2 regions of the Bacillus sp. NP247 genome follow, and region 2 is predicted to be linked to the other one. Evidence: riboswitches for the same ligand, from Rfam matches in the RefSeq annotation. Region 2 holds a riboswitch; the other holds the start of a gene.
The links. A riboswitch is a leader RNA that binds a small molecule or an ion and turns the genes downstream of it on or off. The one in region 2 is predicted to bind S-adenosylmethionine.
Positions count from the first base shown of each region.

Region 1: linked by a shared signal. The riboswitch ahead of mtnK (S-methyl-5-thioribose kinase) and the one ahead of KPL75_RS15150 (peptide ABC transporter substrate-binding protein) in region 2 are both predicted to bind S-adenosylmethionine.

Region 1 is NZ_CP076653.1:1,303,819-1,310,399, forward strand. Features, by position in the region: gene KPL75_RS06720 (DUF1129 domain-containing protein) at 1-719, opposite strand, end outside; gene KPL75_RS06725 (PadR family transcriptional regulator) at 719-1,051, opposite strand; gene KPL75_RS06730 (3-hydroxybutyrate dehydrogenase) at 1,184-1,960, shown strand; gene KPL75_RS06735 (YvrJ family protein) at 1,995-2,156, opposite strand; gene mtnA (S-methyl-5-thioribose-1-phosphate isomerase) at 2,232-3,287, opposite strand; gene mtnK (S-methyl-5-thioribose kinase) at 3,284-4,465, opposite strand; SAM riboswitch class I at 4,556-4,696, opposite strand; gene KPL75_RS06750 (carbon-nitrogen family hydrolase) at 4,769-5,632, opposite strand; gene KPL75_RS06755 (pyridoxal phosphate-dependent aminotransferase) at 5,647-6,581, shown strand, end outside.
Region 2 is NZ_CP076653.1:2,861,132-2,875,047, forward strand. Features, by position in the region: gene KPL75_RS15135 (TetR/AcrR family transcriptional regulator) at 1-262, shown strand, start outside; gene KPL75_RS15140 (YhgE/Pip domain-containing protein) at 321-1,460, shown strand; gene KPL75_RS15145 (peptide ABC transporter substrate-binding protein) at 1,507-3,147, opposite strand; gene KPL75_RS15150 (peptide ABC transporter substrate-binding protein) at 3,534-5,174, opposite strand; SAM riboswitch class I at 5,310-5,414, opposite strand; gene KPL75_RS15155 (aldo/keto reductase) at 5,568-6,401, opposite strand; gene proC (pyrroline-5-carboxylate reductase) at 6,403-7,206, opposite strand; gene pnuC (nicotinamide riboside transporter PnuC) at 7,395-8,045, shown strand; gene KPL75_RS15170 (GRP family sugar transporter) at 8,113-8,964, opposite strand; gene modB (molybdate ABC transporter permease subunit) at 9,265-9,939, opposite strand; gene modA (molybdate ABC transporter substrate-binding protein) at 9,945-10,751, opposite strand; gene KPL75_RS15185 (substrate-binding domain-containing protein) at 10,886-11,833, shown strand; gene KPL75_RS15190 (DUF3948 family protein) at 11,899-12,000, opposite strand; gene KPL75_RS15195 (LysR family transcriptional regulator) at 12,256-13,122, opposite strand; gene KPL75_RS15200 (DMT family transporter) at 13,250-13,916, shown strand, end outside.

The sequences.
Region 1 (6,581 bases), 1.6 Mb from region 2:
ATTAATACATATAAACTTCCGTACAAAAGTAAGGGCTCTACCATTCCCCAATACGGGTTTTGCTTTCCTAACTCTTTAAATACAAACATAATTAATAGCGGTATAATGACAGCTAATATTCCAATCCAGCCAAGTATATATGCTTCAGCAACTAACAGTACAATTAAGATAATTCCAGCTAATATATAACTTTGCATTTGGGTGAATGTAATCATTTTTGTAGGATATATCACGTCTAATATCGTAACCGCTCCTAATAAAAACATTGGAGCGATCATGACTAAAGACCACATAGAAAACCATGTTTTTGTAAAGCTTGCTACAAAGGTCATTTTACGAAGCAAAAAATTAGGACCTATAACAGCTAACATTAATGTGAAACTATAACCAATGCACTGAATAAGTGAAATCTGTAAAATTCCATTATTCACTATTAAAATAGAAGCAATAACCCAAAACGCTACAATATTCATTACCGTAAAACCGATCTGCTTCCACGTTTCCTGTCTATCTCTTTCCATCACTTTTACAAGTTCATTGGCATATTCTTTCGGCGAGCTTCCAAAAATTTCTTCTACACTTTTCCCGTCACTCTCACCTTCTATTAAATGCAACTCTGCATCTTCTAAAAAGCTTTCCATATCGCTTTCTTTCACACTCTTTGCGCTCAAAAATAATCTCATATCTAACAAAAACTTTTGCGCTTCACTTGATAGCATTATTTTCTCCTTCCCTTCCCTTCAAGTAAACGTTCTACACTACTTTGCATCGCTTCCCAGCGACCCATAAATTCATCTAGTTCATCTTCTCCCTTTTCTGTTAACGTATAATACTTCCGTTTCGGACCAGATGGAGATTCCTTCATTACACTTGATATTAGCCCCTCTTTTTGCATCCGTATTAATAACGGATAAATACTTCCCTCACTCGCCATTGTAAAACCATACTTTGCTAGCTTTTCACTCATTTCATAACCGTATATTTCACCTTCAGAAATAATAGCAAGTAAGCATCCTTCTAAAATCCCTTTCAGCATTTGACTTGTCGACATAATTCGAATCCTCCCACTATCTTGTTTTACAAGATAGCTAATGTTTTTTTCCAAATGTTTGCAGGGATTTCATAGTTCCCCCTCTAAATAGAGCAATAAGAGAACTTTTATTATGAAGGAGTGTTTTTCATCATGGTTACAAATCGAGTTGTCTTTTTAACAGGTGCTGCTAGTGGTATTGGATATGAAATGGGGAACGCTTTTGCAAAAGAAGGCGCAAAAGTTGTTATTACTGATCGCCTTGAAGATCGTGCGAAAGAAGCTGCTGAACAATTACAAAAAGAAGGCTTTCAAGCTATCGGTTTAAAATGTGACGTTACATCTGAAGAAGAAATTACAGCAGCGCTTTCTCAAACAGTTAGTCATTTCGGTTCACTAGATGTATTAATTAACAATGCAGGAATGCAACATGTTTCACCGATTGAAGACTTTCCAACTGAGAAATTCGAACTTCTTATTAAAATTATGCAAATCGCTCCATTTATCGCCATCAAACACGCTTTTCCTATTATGAAAAAACAAAAATACGGCCGGATTATTAACGTCGCTTCTATTAACGGCCTTGTCGGATTCGCTGGAAAAGCTGCCTACAATAGCGCAAAACATGGCGTAATTGGATTAACAAAAGTTGCTGCTTTAGAAGGTGCTACCCATGGTATTACTGTAAATGCCCTTTGTCCTGGTTATGTCGATACCCCTCTTGTACGCAATCAACTAGAGGATTTAGCTACTACACGAAATGTGCCACTTGAAAATGTATTAGAAGATGTTATTTATCCACTTGTACCACAGAAGCGGTTGTTACAAGTACAAGAAATTGCTGATTATGCTATGTTTTTAGCGAGTGAAAAAGCAAAAGGCATAACTGGTCAAGCTGTCGTTATCGACGGTGGTTATACCGCTCAATAAAAATAAAGTTTGCTCACGAAGAGCAAACTTTATTTTACTTTCTATCGCGAGGATCTTCATACTTTAGTAATTGCTGAGGGAGTTTCTCAATTGCAACAATTACTCCGTCTAATTTACTTTCAATACGATGTAGTAAATATATTGTTACAACAATTGGAAACCCAACATTACCTATCATCGAGATCCACTCTTCCATCCTTCTCTCCTCCCTTCATTACATAAATAAGAGGAAAAGAGAATCTTAGGCATAAAAAAAACAAGCTATTTGTGATTAGCTTGTTTTTTCAAATAATGATGTAATTTCTTGCTTATAATCTCCACGTAAAATACCTTCCTCAGTTATAATTCCTGTAATTAATTCATGCGGCGTTACATCAAATGCAGGGTTAAATACAGGCGTTCCAAGTGGCGCCACTTGTTTCCCAAAAATTTTCGTAACTTCTGCTTCATCTCTTTCTTCAATGACAATTTCAGCACCTGTTTGTTTCGTAGTATCAAATGTAGATAACGGTGCTGCAACGTAAAATGGGATACCGAAATACTTTGCTAATATAGCTAAATTTAATGTTCCAATTTTATTAGCAGTATCACCGTTTTCAACGATTCGATCTGCCCCTACGATAATCGCATTGATTTCTTTCGTTCGAATTGCATGTGCTGCAGTATTATCCGTAATAAGCGTTACATCAATGTCTGCTTGCTTCAATTCCCATGTCGTTAAACGACCACCTTGTAAAACTGGTCTCGTTTCACACGCATACGCATGTAAACGCACACCTTTCTCTTTCCCAATATAAAACGGTGCTAATGCAGTTCCATATCTAGCAGTTGCAATACTTCCAGCGTTACAAATTGTTAAAATCTTATCACCGTCTTTAAAACATGTTAAAGCATGTTCTCCAATACTTCGGCATACCTTTTCATCCTCTTGCTGAATACAAAGTGCTTCTTCTTCTAATATTTTTTGTGCTTCTTTTATTGTAGCAATTCTTCGTATAGCTTCTCTCATGCGATCAATTGCCCAAAATAAATTGACTGCCGTCGGGCGTGATGTCCCCAAATAGTTACAATCTCTATTAAACTTCTTTTGAAATTCATCGATATTTGTAGCATCGTATTTCTTTGCCGCAAGCGCCAAACCAAACGCAGCTACAATTCCAATTGCAGGTGCTCCGCGTACTTCTAACATAATGATACTTTTCCATACCTCTTCAATAGTCGTTAACGTTTTGTATTCTGTACTATGAGGCAGCTTTGTTTGATTTAATACCGCAATTGCATCACCTTTCCAACTTACAGACCTCGGAACAGTTACAATTGTACTCATGCTTTTATGCCTCCTGGAACTGTCTGTTGAAATAATGTTCGAAACAGTTGAATATCAGCACACTTAGATTCATATTTTATTAGTTCTTTTCCTAAGTACAGCGCTTGCTTCTTAGCTTGAATTCTTTTTTCTTTATTTGCTATTCCATCTAAATCCGCTACATGAGCTAAGCCAATTGTTCTACGAATCAGTTCACATCCGGCAAACCCTACGGCATCAGTAAAGATATTTTGCAAAATAATTGGTAACCATTGTTTTTCTTTCGTATATGCTTCTACACCTTCTCCAATCCATAACTTCGTAAAACTTTCTACAAAATAACTCCATGTCTTTTCTATATGGAAAAATAGTACACTTCTCTTTTCTTCTTCTCTAGATAAAGCATTTAATAATAGATTTGCAATAAATTGACCGATATCAAATCCAAATGGACCGTACGTTGCAAATTCTGGATCAATCACTTTCGTTTCAGAAGGTGATGAAAAAATACTACCAGTATGTAAATCGCCATGAATAAGCGCTTCTTTTCTCGTTAAAAACTTATATTTATATTGTGCTACTTTTAGTTTTAAAGTTTTATCACTCCAAAGTTCATCAATCACTGACTGTAAATCCGACTCATAATCATTCGTATCGTAATGTCCAAACGGATCAGTAAAAACTAAATCTTCTGTAATTTTACTAAGGTCTGGATTTACAAATGTACCTTCTAGTAACCTTTTCTCTTCTGACTGTAAACCGAAATCTGAAGTATAAAATAAAACATGCGCTAGAAAACGACCGATATGCTGGGATAGAAGTGGATATCCTTCTCCATCTATTAATCCTTTTCGTGTAATTGTTAGCCTTGATAAGTCTTCTATTACTGTAACTGCTAACTCTTCATCATGACTGTACACTACCGGAACATAATCTGGTACATACTTCGCAAAAATTTTTAATGCCTTGCTTTCAATCGTTGCTCTTTTTATAGACAACGGCCAGCTCTCACCAACTACTTTCGCATATGGAAGTGCTTGTTTTATTATAATTGATCTCTCTCCATCATCTAATTTGAACACGTAATTTAAATTTCCATCTCCGATTTCATGACAAACTACATTCGCTTTTTTTTCAAAATATCCATGTTCTTTCGCATATTGTACAGCTGTTACTTCTGTTAATGAATAATATCCCATCGTCTTTTCCTCCTTTTTAAATTCAGAGGTTTTTCTAACGCAGAAAAACCTCTTTCCACTAAGAAAGAGGTTTGAAGTTTATCTTCTCCCCTCTTATCTGCCAGAAATTTTACTTTCTGCTGGAATTAGCACCGTGCCTTTTGGCGTCATAAACGCCCCATTTCACAATGGTATTACGGTCGGTTGCTGGGCTTCATCGGGCCAAATCCCTCCACCTGCTCTTGATAAGAGTTATATAATTTTTTAGAATTTTTAACTTTATGTTGAAGACTATACCAAGAATAAAAATCACTTGTCAACATTTTATTTGTATAATTCTGGACGGCGATCTGCAAAAACTGGAATTCCTTTACGCACCTCTTTAATCTTCTCAAATATAAGTTCTCCAAATAAAATGGATTCCTCTTCATTTGCCTCTACTACAACTTCACCCCAAGGATCTACAATTAGAGAATGACCTGCAAACTCATTATTCGGATCCTTTCCTGACCTATTACACGCAACAACATAACACTGGTTTTCAACTGCTCTTGCTTGCAATAGCAAACGCCAATGAGCTAAACGAACTAATGGCCATTCTGCTACAACAAATAAAACTTTTGCACCTTTAGCAGTATGAACACGCATCCACTCCGGAAAACGAATGTCATAACAAATTGTACCGGCGCACTCTACATCATCTAGCTTAAATTCGCCTGTACTATTTCCAGCGATTAAATATTTATGTTCATCCATAAGCTGAAATAAATGCACTTTACTATATTCATTGACTAGCTGACCTTTATTAGTTACAACATACATTGTATTTGTAACCCCTTGCTCTGTTTGCTTTGCTATGGAACCACCAACAATATGTACACCATATTGCTTCGACCATTCTTTCAACTTTTCTTTCGTTTCTAATCCATCCCTATCTGCAATTTCAGAAAGCCTCGTTAAATCATATCCTGTTGTCCATAGTTCTGGTAAAACGATAACATCTGGTCTTTCCTTCATCGCTTCACTTATTTTAATTTTAGCATTCTCCATATTTTTTTCTACATCTCCAAATACAATATCCATTTGAATACATGCGACTTTCATTTTTTCAGCCCCATTCTTAATTTTCTCTTTACAAAATACTGGAAAGATTATATCATTTGTCACTAGAATTGTAACAACTTTCAAAAGAGGTGGAAAGTATGAAATTATTTCAACCTTCTGAGATAGTAACATCATTGCCAACACAATTTTTCGCTTCACTTGTTGCAAAAGTTAACAAAGTCGTTGCGGCTGGTCACGATGTTATTAATCTAGGTCAAGGTAATCCAGATCAACCAACACCGCAGCATATCGTAAAAGCTTTACAACATGCTGCGGAAAAGGCCATTCATCATAAATATCCGCCATTTCGCGGACATGCAAGCTTAAAGGAAGCCGTGGCAACATTCTATAACCGTGAATACGGTGTCAAGTTAAATCCAAAAACTGAAGTTTCTATTTTGTTTGGTGGGAAGGCTGGATTAGTAGAATTACCGATTTGTTTTACAAATCCAGGTGATACCATTCTCGTTCCAGATCCAGGCTATCCAGATTATTTATCCGGAGTTGCTTTAGCAAAAGCGCAATTTGAAACAATGCCTCTTATCGCGGAAAATAAATTTTTACCGGATTATACGAAGATTGATGACTCTATTGCAGAGCGCACAAAGTTAATGTTTTTAAACTATCCAAACAATCCTACTGGTGCTACTGCATCAAAAGATTTCTTTGATGAAACCATTCATTTTGCTAATAAACATAATATATTAGTCGTTCACGATTTTGCTTACGGTGCTATCGGGTTTGATGGTCAAAAGCCGGTTAGTTTCTTGCAAGCAGACGGTGCAAAGGATACAGGAATTGAAATTTACACATTATCCAAAACTTTCAATATGGCTGGATGGCGTATTGCTTTTGCAGTGGGGAATGAAAGTGTCATCGAAACAATTAACCTATTGCAAGATCATATGTATGTTAGTATTTTTGGTGCAGTTCAAGACGCTGCCCGCGAAGCGCTATTAAGTTCACAATCTTGCGTCGTAGACCTTGTAAATAGTTACGAATCTCGTAGAAACTCTCTTATTTCAGCTTGTCA
Region 2 (13,916 bases):
GAGAGAATTTCCTGAATTAGATGAGGAAATCTCGAAAATTCCAAAAGGATTAAAAGAGGAATTAATAATTTATTTTGCCAAGATGCAGGAACAGGGCAAGATTATTCATACAAATATTGAAGCGCAAGTAATGAATTTTATATGGATTAATTTTGGTTACTTTCTATCTAAATTGCGTTTTGAAAACCGACTTATGGAAATTGATGATGAGAAATTTATTGAGAATAATATAGTTTTATATGCTAGGGCTTTAAGACCCTAGTATTTATTTAAAATAAAATGCAAGCAAGTACTTACTTGCTATATAGGAGAGCGGGAAGATGGATACATTAAAACAGTTTTTAAAACGACCAGGTACTTATGTAGGGATGGTAGTAGCGCTATCGTTCCAACTTATTTTCTTTTGTGTTTGGTTAACGGCGTATGATGGAGTGAATGAAAGAGCAGATCAAATGCGTATCGCTATTGTGAATGGGGATGGAAATATAGGCAGTAAAATAGCAGAAGGCTTGCAGAGAAATTTACCATTTAAGGTGAAAACGGAACAGTCTGTGGAAAAAGCAAATAAAGAAATGAATGATCATTTGTACGATATGATTATTGAAATTCCTACTTCTTTTTCAAAAGATATAAATGAAACAGGAAAAGCAAATTTAAACTTCCACATTAATCAAGCGAATGCCATGATGGCAAAGCAAATGATGGAAGGAGCTGCAAAACAAATTCGAGACAATGTAAATAAAGAGATAACAAGTTATAAGAAACAAGCGATTGTCGGGAAATTACAAGCTGTAGGACCTGAGAATGTAGAAGTGATAAAAGGGTTAACCGAAGATTCAATTGGTTTTACAGTTCATAAAGTAAATGATGTCAAAGGATTTTCGGCTAACATGGTACCACTAATGATGGTATTAGCTTCATTTGTAGGAGCAATGATCATGAGTATGGAACTATCAAAAGTTGCAAAGGAAGTAAAGAACGGTTGGAGTAATTTCGTATCAAGACAAATCATTAACGGTACAGTATCAATTTTACTTGCATGTATTACAATGGGTTTAATGAAAGGATTTCAAATTGAAATACACGAAGCAGTATGGAGCATATGGGTGTTTCAAGCGATAGTTTTCTTTGCCTTTCTTTCATTAACACAAATGTTCATAACTGTTTTCGGAAATGCAGGTATGATCTTTAATATAATTTCACTATCGCTACAACTTGTAAGTTCGGGTGTAATTGTACCACATGAGATGCTTTCTAAAACATATCAAACAATCGGCGATTTATTTCCCGCAACATACGCAGCGAATGGTTATTATACAATAATATTCGGCGGAGTTAATTTAGAGAAAAATATTATTTCATTATTGTTTATTATTTTAGTTACACAATTGGTAGCGGGAATCGCTATAGTTATAAAAAGAATGGTAAAGGGGAGAAGTTCTATAGTTAAAGAAGTATAAAATAAAAAAGGTATCCTTCAATTGGATACCTTTTTTATGGTACTTATTATTTTGCAACTTCTGTCCACTTGTAGTTAAATTCACCGCCGAAGTCAGTTGTTACAAGTCCTTTAATAAATCCACGTTGTAAGTAAGAGCGACCTTGTTGGTATAAAGGAGCAACAGCACCATCTTGTAATAAGATTTTTTCAGCTTGCTTCATTGCTTCCCAGCGACCTTTTTCATCACCAGCTAAATCAGTTTTTACTTTACGAATAAGCTCGTCGTACTCTTTGTTAGAGTATTTATCGAAGTTATAAGCACTATCTGTTGTAAATAGATCTAAGAATGTAATAGGATCCGCGAAGTCAGGACCCCAGCCATCGATTCCGATTTCGTAATCACCACTTAATAGTAGTTTTAACTGTTGTTTACGTGGTTGAGGTTTTAAATTCACTGTTAATCCATCTAGATTTTTTTCCAATTCACCTTTTAAATATTCACCAGTTTTCTTAGCTAAAGCATTATCACTTGTTAATAGTTCAATTGTTACTTTGTCAGTACCGAGTTCTTGTTTCGCTTTTTTCCAGTTTTCTTTTGCAGATTTCACATCATCTTTGACTAGATTTCCATTCTCTTTACGGAAGTCATTGCCATCTGGGCTCTTTGCGAACTTCGCAGGAACCATTCCTTCTGCTGGGATTGCACCGTTATTTAAAATTGTTTCTACGTACGCTTTTTTATTCATTGCTCCGTTAATAGCGAGGCGTGCATGTTGATTTTTTAATACTGCATTTTTCTGATTTAGTCGTAAGAATTGAATACCGACTTCAGCGCGCTCTTTGAAGTTTGAATCGCCCTTATATTTATCAACAAACTCTGCAGTTAAAGCAACATGATCAATTTGTCCTGAATCATATAAGTTAACTTCTGTAGACTTATCTTTCACGACATTGAAGTTAATTTCTTCTAATTTTACAGTTTTAGCATCCCAATAGTTAGGGTTCTTTTTCAATTGGAATCCTTGTTCATGCTTCCAGTTATCTAATGTGAAAGCGCCATTGTAAATTAAATGATTTGTTTCTAAACCGTATTTATCACCTTGAGACTTTAAATACTCTTCGTTAATTGGTAAGAATGTTGAAAATGTCGTTAAGCTTAAGAAGTAGGGAACAGGACGGTCCAGTTGCACTTCTAAAGTTTTATCATCAAGAGCTTTGATACCTAATTGATCGATCGCTGCTTCTTTTTGATTTATTTGTTTTGCATTCTTTATATCGAAGAATAAGAATGCATATTCGGCAGCTGTTTCAGGATTTACGGCACGTTGCCAAGCGAAGACAAAGTCTTTTGCTGTAACGGGAGTACCGTTTGACCACTTCGAATCACGAAGATGGAATGTATATTTTGTTTTATCGGGACTAACGTCAACCGATTCAGCGACACCAGGAATAGGTTTATTATCTTCTCCCATTGCATATAAACCTTCAAAAACATTTCTCATTACGTTCATGGATTCCCCGTCCGTTGCCTTTGCAACATCCATTGTTGGAATTTCTGAAGCAAATGATAAGTTAATCGCTTGTTTATTAGGTGCTTTATCATTTGCTTTCGCTCCGCTCGTATTATCTTTATTTCCTCCACAAGCAGTTAGTAGTAGACTTGCCCCTAAAACAGATGCAACAACAGGTACAACTTTTTTCTTCATTGTTCTTTCCTCCCTAAATGTGTTGTTCGTAACGTCATAATGTCCATGTCTTGAAGCGTAGCTATAGAAGAAGAGAAAACCTATTATAAATATGTGTATGTAGGTAATCATGTGTTCTATATGTATATACATGTTGAACTATAATCTATCGTTATATGTTTCAACATAGTAGACATTATATTTTGGTGGTGAAATATTTAGTTTCTTTGATTATTTAGAATATTAACACTGGAAAGAACTATATGTCAATAATAAAAATAGAGTGTTAATTTTTTGAAATAATATATTAAAAAAGTAGATTCACTCATATTAAGGAATCTACTTTTAATATATTTTGCCAAGAAAACAATGGGAGTTGGCGGAAACACGATGATTAAAGTTTCACTTTATTTTTCAATTTTTGCCCATTTGAAGTTTAATTGACCAGCAAAGTCTACTTGCACAATACCCTTTACAAAGGATCGCTCTAAATAAGATTCGCCTTTTTGGTAAAGAGGAGCGATAACAGAGTCTTTAAACAATATTTTTTCTGATGCTAGTAACGCTTCCCAGCGAGCTTTTTCATCACCAGCCAAGGTAGTTTTAACCTTTTCAATTGTGTCATCAAACTCTTTATTAGAGTAATGATCTAAGTTGTAAGGGTTATTCGTTGTAAACAATTCAAGGAATGTGATTGGATCAGCAAAGTCAGGGCTCCAACCGTCAATTCCAATTTCGTAGTCACCTTTTAATAAGAGTGAAACTTGTTGCTTACGCGGTTGTGGTTTTATATTTACTGTTAAGCCTTCTAAATTCTTTTCTAGTTGTCCTTTTAAGAACTCACCGGTTTTCTTCTCAAGGTCACCGTCACTTGTTAATAATTCTAATGTTATCTTTTCAGAACCAAGTTCTTTTTTTGCTTTTTTCCATAATTCTTGTGCAGCTTTTGTATCAACTTTTGTTAAATCGCCGTTTACAGCACGGAAGTCTTTTCCGTCAGATCCCTTTGCAAAGTTTTTTGGTACGAGACCGTAAGTTGGTGTAGATCCATCATTTAATAGCGTATTTACAAAGGATTTTCTATCGATTGTTTGATCGATTGCTTGGCGTGCAGAAACGTTTTGAAGTACTTTGTTTTGTTGATTCATACGCAAAAATTGTACGCCTACGTTCGGACGTTCTTTAAAGTTAGCATCTTTTTTATATTTATCAACGAAGTCAGATGTTAGTTTTATACGGTCTAATTGTTTAGATTCGAATAAATTTACTTCTGTTGATTTTTCTTTTACGACGTTAAAATTAATTTCTTCCAGTTTGACATTATCTTTATCCCAATAGGTAGGGTTTTTCTTAAATTTAAAGCTTTGTTCGTGCTTCCAATCGCTTAGTGTAAAAGCCCCGTTGTACAAAATTGTATTATCTTCTAAAGCGTACTTATCACCTTGTGCTTTAAAGAATTCTTCGTTAATGGGTAGAAATGTTGGGAACGCTGTTAAGCTAATAAAGTACGGAACAGGACGCTCTAATTCTACTTCAAACGTATGGTCGTCAACTGCTTTTACACCAAGTTGGTCGGCTGGAAGTTCTTTGTTGTTAATCTTTGTTGCGTTTTTAATATCAAAGAATAAAAATGCATATTCAGAGGCTGTTGCTGGGTCGACAGCTCTTTGCCAAGCGAAGACAAAATCTTTCGCTGTAACAGGAGTACCGTTTGACCATCTTGAATCTCGTAAATGGAATGTGTATTTCGTTTTATCACCACTTACTTCATGAGATTTTGCAACACCAGGAACAGGTTTATTACCTTCACCAAGATTATACAAACCTTCAAATACATTTCTCATTACTTGACCAGAATCAGTATCTGTAGCACGAGCTGTATCCATTGTTCGAATCTCAGTAGGTGAAGATAAGTTTAAAACTTGCTTACTAGGTGCCTCATCTTTTGCATTTGCTCCACTCGCTTCGTTTTTATAACTACCACAACCAGTTAATAAAATACTTACTCCTACAACTGATGCAATACCGGGTACAAACTTCTTTTTCATTTGATTTTCCTCCTAGATAATTAATAAGATTGGATGATGATGAGGGAAATGAAAAATAAAAAATCCCTCTTTTCGGATTGAGAAAGAGGGATTTTTACGTACAAGTTATGCACCCGTATATAAACGAAGTCCCTCATTCTATCTTTCAAGCATAAAGCTTGCAGGAAGTGGCACAGTATTCAAAATGAACCTGCTGCCGAGGTTTCAAAGGGCCAGTCCCTCCACCTCTCTTGATACAATGAGTAAACGAATAAATTTTATTAATTTTTGTGTTTCTTTGATAATTCAAAATCTTACACCTTAGATAATGAAGTGTCAATCAAATGAAATATAGTTTAAATTTTCAGTTTTTTAAAAATAAAAAAACCACTGCATATGGCAGTGGTTTTCCTACTAGAAGTTAAAGTTATCTGGATCTGGACCGACGCGATGATTTTCATTTAAAGCTTGAATTGCTTTCATATCATCCGAGCTTAATTCAAAGTCGAAGATGTTTGCATTTTCAATAATGCGGTGTTCTTTAATTGATTTAGGAATCGTTACAACTTCGTTTTGTAAATCCCAGCGTAAAATAACTTGTGCAGTCGATTTATTATATTTTGTAGCGATTTCTTGTAATGTTGGATTATCCAGTAGTTGCCCTTGCATTAATGGTGACCAAGCTTCAAGCTGGACGTTATGTTCTCTACAGAAAGCATGTAATTCTTCTTGTGCTAAGCGAGGGTGGTATTCCACTTGGTTGACCATTGGCTTGATTTCAGCAATTTCAAATACGTCTTGCAAGTGGTGAATGTTGAAATTACTCACACCAATAGCGCGCACACGACCGTCTTTATAAAGTTTCTCTAAAGCTTTCCATGATTCAGTGTATTTTCCTTTTACAGGCCAATGTACTAAGTATAGATCTAAATATTCTAGACCTAATTTTTCTAATGTAGTTTCAAATGCTTGTAATGTTGACTCGTAACCTTGATCACTATTCCACACTTTTGAAGTGATGAATAACTCTTCACGAGGAATACCAGATTCTTGAATTGCCTGTCCAACGCCTTCTTCGTTTTTATATATCGCAGCAGTATCGATACTACGGTATCCATTTTTTATAGCTGCTTTTACAGAATCAATTACTTCTGTACCATCTGCAACTTTAAAAACACCCAAGCCGAACCAAGGCATTTTCACGCCGTTATGTAATGTTGTATAGTCGTTTAAACTTGTTAAAGTCATATTAATTCCCCCTAGCTTTTTTATTGGTCGCTTCAACTGCTTGTTGAATGACTTCTGAAAAATTATTTTCATATAGAACTTTTAAGCCTTCAGCCGTTGAACCTCCTGGTGTTGTTACTTGCTCGCGGAGCATAGCTGGATCCTGATTTTGCTGGAGCATAGCGGCAGAGCCAGCAATCATTTGAATGACAAGGTGTTTTGCTGTTTCCTCATCAATACCATAGCTTTTCGTTGCTTCAATTAAACCTTCAGCAAAGTGATAGAGAAAAGCAGGTGCACTACCAGTAACTGCGGTAAGTTGGTGAACTTCCTCTTCGGTACAAAACTGTGAGGTACCAATACCTTTTAAAAGAAGTTGTAACGTTTCTTGATGTGTTTCATCTACAGAATGTCCCGTCGTATATAAGGAGATAGACTTGCCAATTCCAGCAGCTGTATTTGGCATAATCCAAGCAACAGGTGTCCCTTGGGGAAGTCTTTCTTCTAGATAAGATGGTCCGATTCCGGCAGCAACTGTCACGACAAATTGATTAGTTAGAAGAGGGGATAGATCCGCTAATAGCTGTTCATGTGCGACAGGTGGCATTGCTAAAACGATTGTATCTACAGATTTAATATGCTGCTTCCAATCAGTTGTAATCGATAGATCATATTGAGCTTGTAATTGCATTAGTTTTTCTATGTTGCTTCGGTTGGAAACAATAATTTCTTCGATATATTCTTTACTTGTTGTAAGTAGTCCAGTAAATATAGCTTCTGCCATACGACCGGCACCAATAAATAAAATTCGATGTTTATTAGGCATATCCTTTATTCCTTTCTAGTAGAGATATGTTATAAAAAAACGATATCATCTTTAAGAGAATTTTGTAAAAAGAAAAGACTTACCGTAGGTGGAATGGATAACGGGGGTCAGAAAATTCATGGTAAAGGGGAGAGCTATTCCTTATACTGGTGATAGGTAATTTATTACACATCTGGGGAGAGATAATCATGGTTAGAAGTCCACTTTTTTTACTCAGTTCTAGTATAATTTGCGTATTGGTTGGATTGTATATTCAATCGAGTTATATTGAAATTTTTGCATCGATTATGGGGATTATTAATGTTTGGTTATTAGCAAGAGAAAAAATATCTAACTTTTTATTTGGCATGATTACTGTTGCGGTATTTCTGTATATTTTTATTGCACAAGGTTTATATGCAATGGCGGTATTGGCAGCCTTTCAATTTATATTTAATGTATATGGTTGGTATTATTGGATTGCACGTAGTGGGGAGGGAGAGGTAAAAGCAACAGTTCGTTTAGATTTGAAAGAGTGGACTTTTTATATAATTTTTATTTTAGTTGCTTGGATTGGTTGGGGTTATTATCAAGTCCGTTATTTAGAATCAACAAGTCCATATTTAGACGCTTTAAATGCTGTATTAGGATTAGTAGCTCAATTTATGCTAAGTCGAAAAATCTTAGAAAACTGGCATTTATGGATTTTATATAACGTAGTTAGTATTGTAATTTATATTTCCACTGGTTTATATGTCATGCTAATACTAGCTGTTATTAATCTCTTTATATGTGTAGCTGGTTTGCTAGAGTGGAAGAAGAACTATAAAGGACAAGTGCATGTAAATAATTATATTTAGAAAATAATTAAAATCAAAAAACCCCTGAGGCACATATGCCCCAGGGTTTTTTTAATAGAATATAAGTTTATGCTTTTGTTAGACCGAGTAATATAGCGCCGCCGATAATTAAAACACTACCTAGTGCAATAAAGATCAATTGACGTTTTGTTTTCTTTTCACCTAAGAAGACAATCGCACCGAATGTTGAGATAACGATTCCAGTTTGAGATAATGGGAAGCTTGTCGCTACTCCGACACGTGGTAATGAAAGAAGTAAGAATAAGTTTCCTGTTCCCCAAAGTAAACCAGATACAGCATTACGAATTGCATATTTGTTAAATGGTTTATGTTTAGACGTCAGTACAACCGCACCAACGAACATACCAACTGCCTGTGGTAAAATAGCAGACCAACCATCGATGTTATACCAACGAATAATAATTACATATACAAGATAGCCGAAAGTAGAAACAATTAAAGTAAGAAGTCCTTTTTTCAATTGTCCTGGTGGCTGTGCATTTTCTTTATCGTCTAATGATGTGAATACAACACCAATTACGATTAATAGGATTGCAATCGTTCCCATAACGATCGTTGTTGTAGTAGTCCACTCGCGGAAAGCGATAACTCCAAAGATAGAAGTTGCAACAAGTTGCATACCAGTAGAAATCGTTACAGTAGTTGAAACACCTAGTTTTTCAACTGTTTTTAATTGGTTTACTTGTCCTAAAGCCCAGAATAAACCTGAAATAAAACCAACAATCAAGATTGTCATTGTTAAAGCTGGTTGAGTAAATACATACATAACTGTTGCGAAGAATAGAGCACCGATTGTCATACCTACCGTTTGGCTATATGCACCACCGCCCATTTTTACGCTTACTAATAAGATGTTTCCCCATGCAATTGCAGGAAGAAGCGCTAATAAAATGTCCATTACAAGACTCCCTTCGGGTTGCTATACCAATATAATTACATATCGTTCTAACGATCGGTAATGCCCCACTAATAGAGTAGAAGATTACCGATCGCTAAAACAGGATGAAGAATTCACGATATAAATGCGTTTTCATTTCTTCATTTTTTCAAACACCTCCATATAATAACAGGAAATTACCTATTTTAGAAAGTAAATTCAAATAGAATGTATATTTTAATAAAAGGTAAAATTCAGTCACTTTATATAGTATATTTTATTTCCTGAGAAATAAAAAAGCAGCTTTTGTCGAAAGCTGCTTTAAGAGTTAGTAATTCTTTTATTAATGAGCTGAATACATAGGAGAAATACGAGTGACATACTGATAGTGATAATTACAAGTGTCCAAGCGAGTTGCATATTACTTGCATCAATGGCCATATAAATTGCTGTTGGGATTGTCTGTGTTTTACCTGGAATATTCCCAGCAAACATGAGTGTAGCACCAAATTCTCCTAGTGCACGAACAAAGCTTAAAATCATACCGCTTAGTAATGCAGGAAATGCAAGCGGTAGTGTGACGTGTAGAAAAACTTGATATTCACTGGCGCCAAGATCGCGAGCACCCTCTTCAATTTGTGCATTTGCGATAGAAAATCCTGTTTTCGCTGATTGATACATGAGCGGAAATGCGACAACTGTAGAAGCAATGATAGCAGCAGTAGATGTAAACATAATGGACTGCTGAAATAACGATTCTATCCACTTTCCAATGGGGCTGTTATTTCCAAAAATAATAATGAGAAAAAAGCCGATAACAGTTGGTGGAAGTACCATTGGTAATAAAAAAATAGTTTCTAATATTACTTTATATCGCCATGAGGAGCGTGCTAGCGCTCGCCCGATAATCGTTCCTAAAATTGTAACGATAATAGTGGCGCATGCAGCTACTTGTAAGGATAGAAAGACTGGTGACAAAATAGCATCAAAGTTCATAGCAATTATGATAGGACAGTAAATCCGTATTTCTTAAAGATAGATTGCGCATCTTTTGATTGTAAATACTCATAGAATGAAGTCGCCTCTTTCTTATGCTTTGATTCTTTTATAACGCCTACAGGATAGTGGATTGGCTCATGAGAAGTAGCTGCTGCCGTCTCGCCAATTTTTACTTTGTCTGAAATGAGAGCATCTGTTTTGTATACAATACCAGCATCGACATTACCTGTTTCTACATATGTTAACACTTGGCGAACATCTTTTGTAAATACGATTTTGTTTTGAATATAATTCCAAAGATTTTCATGTGTGAGAGAAGCTTTTGCATATTTTCCTGCAGGTACAGATTCAGGTGTACCAAGTGCAATTTTCTTGATTTTTTCATTTTTTAAATCTTGAAATTTTGTAAGAGAACTATCTTTTGGAACGACTAGAACTAGTTCATTCCCAAGAAGATTTTTTCCTTCTTTTTCATTAATGAATCCTTTTTTAACAAGAGTTTGGAATTTATCCTCTGCTGCAGAGAAGAATAAATCAGCAGGTGCACCTTGTTCGATTTGTTGTTGAAGTGCACCAGAAGCACCGAAGTTAAAAGAGAGTTTAATATTAGGATCTTTCTCTTTATATTGTTTTTCAATTTCTTTTAATGCATCTTGTAAGCTAGCAGCAGCTGAGATAGTCAGTTCGACTGTTTGTCCCTCTTTAGCAGCTGACTTTTCTTTCTTTTCCCCACTTGTACAAGCAGCACTAAATATAAGAAGGAAAGAAAGTATAAGTGCCCCGATGGATCGTGATGTGAATTTGTTCATAAAAAAATCCCCTTTCGTTTTGACATATTCAATTATAACTAATTATAACTAAATATAACTAGTTATAATTGAATATAATTTAAACGATTGAGTTGTTTTTAAAAAATAGGAGAAATATTCTTTTCTTTGTTACAATGAAGGAAGAAAGTGAGGAATCGTCTATGGATCATCATTCCTACACAACGGAAGAAGTAGCAAAGCGATTAAAAGTATCAAAATTAACTGTATACGACTTAATAAAAAAAGGAGAACTGCCTTCTTATAGAGTTGGTAGACAGATGCGTATTGATGCAACGGATTTAGAACAATATATAAAGCAAATGAAAACAGGGAAGGTACAAGTTAATTCTGTAAAGAAGGACGAAAATAGTACCTCGAATACACGCATCATTAGTGGTCAAGAACTAACGTTAGATATGTTGGCAAAACATATAGAAAATCGTTTACCCAATTCTAATATATTAAGAGCATATCAAGGAAGTTTAACGAGTTTAGTGAAGATGTACCAGGGAGAAGGAAGTATCGTTAGTCTGCATTTGTTTGATGGCGAAACGGGTACGTATAATATTCCTTACGTAAAGCGTATTTTAGTTGGACAACCATGTATTATGATTAATTTATTGGCAAGAAATGTTGGGTTTTATGTGCAAAAAGGGAACCCGAAAGGAATAAAAACGTGGGCTGATATAGCCCAATCCTCTATAAAATTTGTGAATCGAGAAAAAGGCTCTGGTATTAGGGTGCTAGTCGATGAACAATTACGAATTCAAAAGTTAAATAAAGAACATATTAGTGGATATGAATGGGAAGAATCAAATCATCTTGGTGTTGCTTCACAAGTTGCGAACGGAAAAGCTGATGTTGGAGTAGGGTCAGAAAAGGTTTCGCAAATTGTAAATGTAGACTTTATTCCGATAATGAAAGAACAGTATGATTTAGTAATTTTGAAGAATAAAGAAAACGAAGAGCTTATTGAAGTTATGAAAGACATTCTGCAATCGGAAGAATTTCATAATGAGTTAAAAGCGATTGGCGGATACGATATTACGAAAACAGGCCAAATTATATATGAAACAAACTAAAAAGCTGCTTGTCTATAAGACGAGCAGCTTTTTCTATATATAAAGGGGTTTGGGGAAACGAATTGTTAAACAAGACTTTGAGCGAGTGCGTAAATGAAAGCTGTAAGAAGAGTCGCTCCACTTGCAAGTCCGATAAAGTCTGATTTGTTGAAAGTAATGTTGTTCATTATAATCTCTCCTTATTTGTTTAATGTAGTTGCAACTGCTTTTGCATCGACAAGTGCGGATAGCACCATGCCCATTGTATTTAAAAATTTGTTTGATTCCATTTTGTTCATCATGCGTATCCGCTCCTTTTCGAATTGTTGTTGCCCTGGTTTATGTCTTAATTATATGAAATATAGCCGCCTGCAACTATCGAATTAGCTTACGGAAGACTTACACTTTTGTAAGAAAAAAAGACATTCGTGTAAGAATGTCCTTCAAAGCATGTTGATATGATGATGCTCTTCAATTGTTTTTAAAAAGCTACGCATTGAATTCGTCATATAGCTATCTTTACGGCGTATGAAAACCGTTGAAATACTACCATATTTTTCAGGGATTGCATGACAATGTACCTTACCAGCTTTAGAAAGATGGTGGACAGCAGACTGTGGTACGAGTGTAATTCCAAGGCCGAGTGCAACACTGTTTAATATTGTTTCTAATATGTTGAATTCCATAATTCTTTTTGGTAGCAAACCTTCATCTTTAAGCCATCGTTCTAGCTTGGAACGGTATCCGCATCCTTGATTAAAAACGAGTAGGGGCGTCGTAGTAAATTCTTCTATATGAAAAGCTTTATTTTGTGTAACAAGCATTAATTTTTCGGTACTAACATCGTATTGTTCAATTAGTGGGTGTTTTATTGGTCCTGATATAAATGCACCATCTAATTGGTGATCGATTACTTCTCTAATAAGTTCTTCTGTTAGACCAGCTTGTAATGATAGATCGACATTTGGATAGCTCTTATAGTAAGAAGACAAAATGGTCGGCAATGTGCTTACTGTTTCGACTGTACCAATTTTTAATATACCGGATGGTGTTTCGCTATCTAAAAACACTTGTTTTAGCTCTTCAACATCTTGCAAAATTTTATTAACATAGACGAGCATTTTTCTACCTTCAGCTGTTAAAGTCATGCCTCGTTTATGACGGTAAAAGAGCAGTGTTTTTAATTCGTTTTCTAACTGTTTAATACGTGCTGTTACATTTGATTGTACGTAATTTAACTCTTTTGCTGCGCCGCTTACACTACCACGGTCGGCAACGCTTTGGAAGATTTGTAAGTCTCGTAATTCCATTTTATGCTCCCCCTTGATGTTAACTATCATTATAAATGATAGTTAACATCATTTTGAATCATTTTACGTGATATATTTTTTCTTTTACAATTCTCTTTGTGCAAATAGAAAGAAGTGGGGGATTGCGGTGAGAAGAAGTCAAATGATAATAAGTGCGTTGGCATGTTTAATTGCAAGTATGTCATGGGGAGCAATGTTTCCTGTTGCTGATCATGCACTAGAATACATAGATCCATTTTATTTTTCACTTATTCGCTATGGAGCGGTAGCAATAGTGCTGATTGTATTATTGTTAATGAAAGAAGGAAAGAAAGCATTTCGTTTAGAAGGAAGAGGGAAGTTACTCGTCTTTTTTGGAACGATGGCGTTTACCGTATATAATGTATTAATTTTTCTAGGGCAAATGTTAATGGGAAAATCAGGTGTAATGGTAGCTTCTATTATGGAGGCGCTTATGCCGATGATTTCCATTTGTATTCTATGGGGATATAAAAATATAAAACCGAAAAAGTATATGATAACGAGCATGTGTATTGCTTTTGTAGGGGCAGTGTTTGTTATTACGAAAGGTGACATGAGTTTCTTTTTAACATTGAAAGATAACGTGTTTTCACTAGCATTTATATTTGTTGGTGTTGTAGGCTGGGTTATTTATACGATGGGTGGTCAAACATGTAGCGATTGGTCAACATTACGCTATTCTACGTTGACATGTGTATTTGGTACAACTGTCACAGGAATTATAACTGTAATCATTACGTCACTTGGATATGTATCAGTTCCAAGCATGGGAA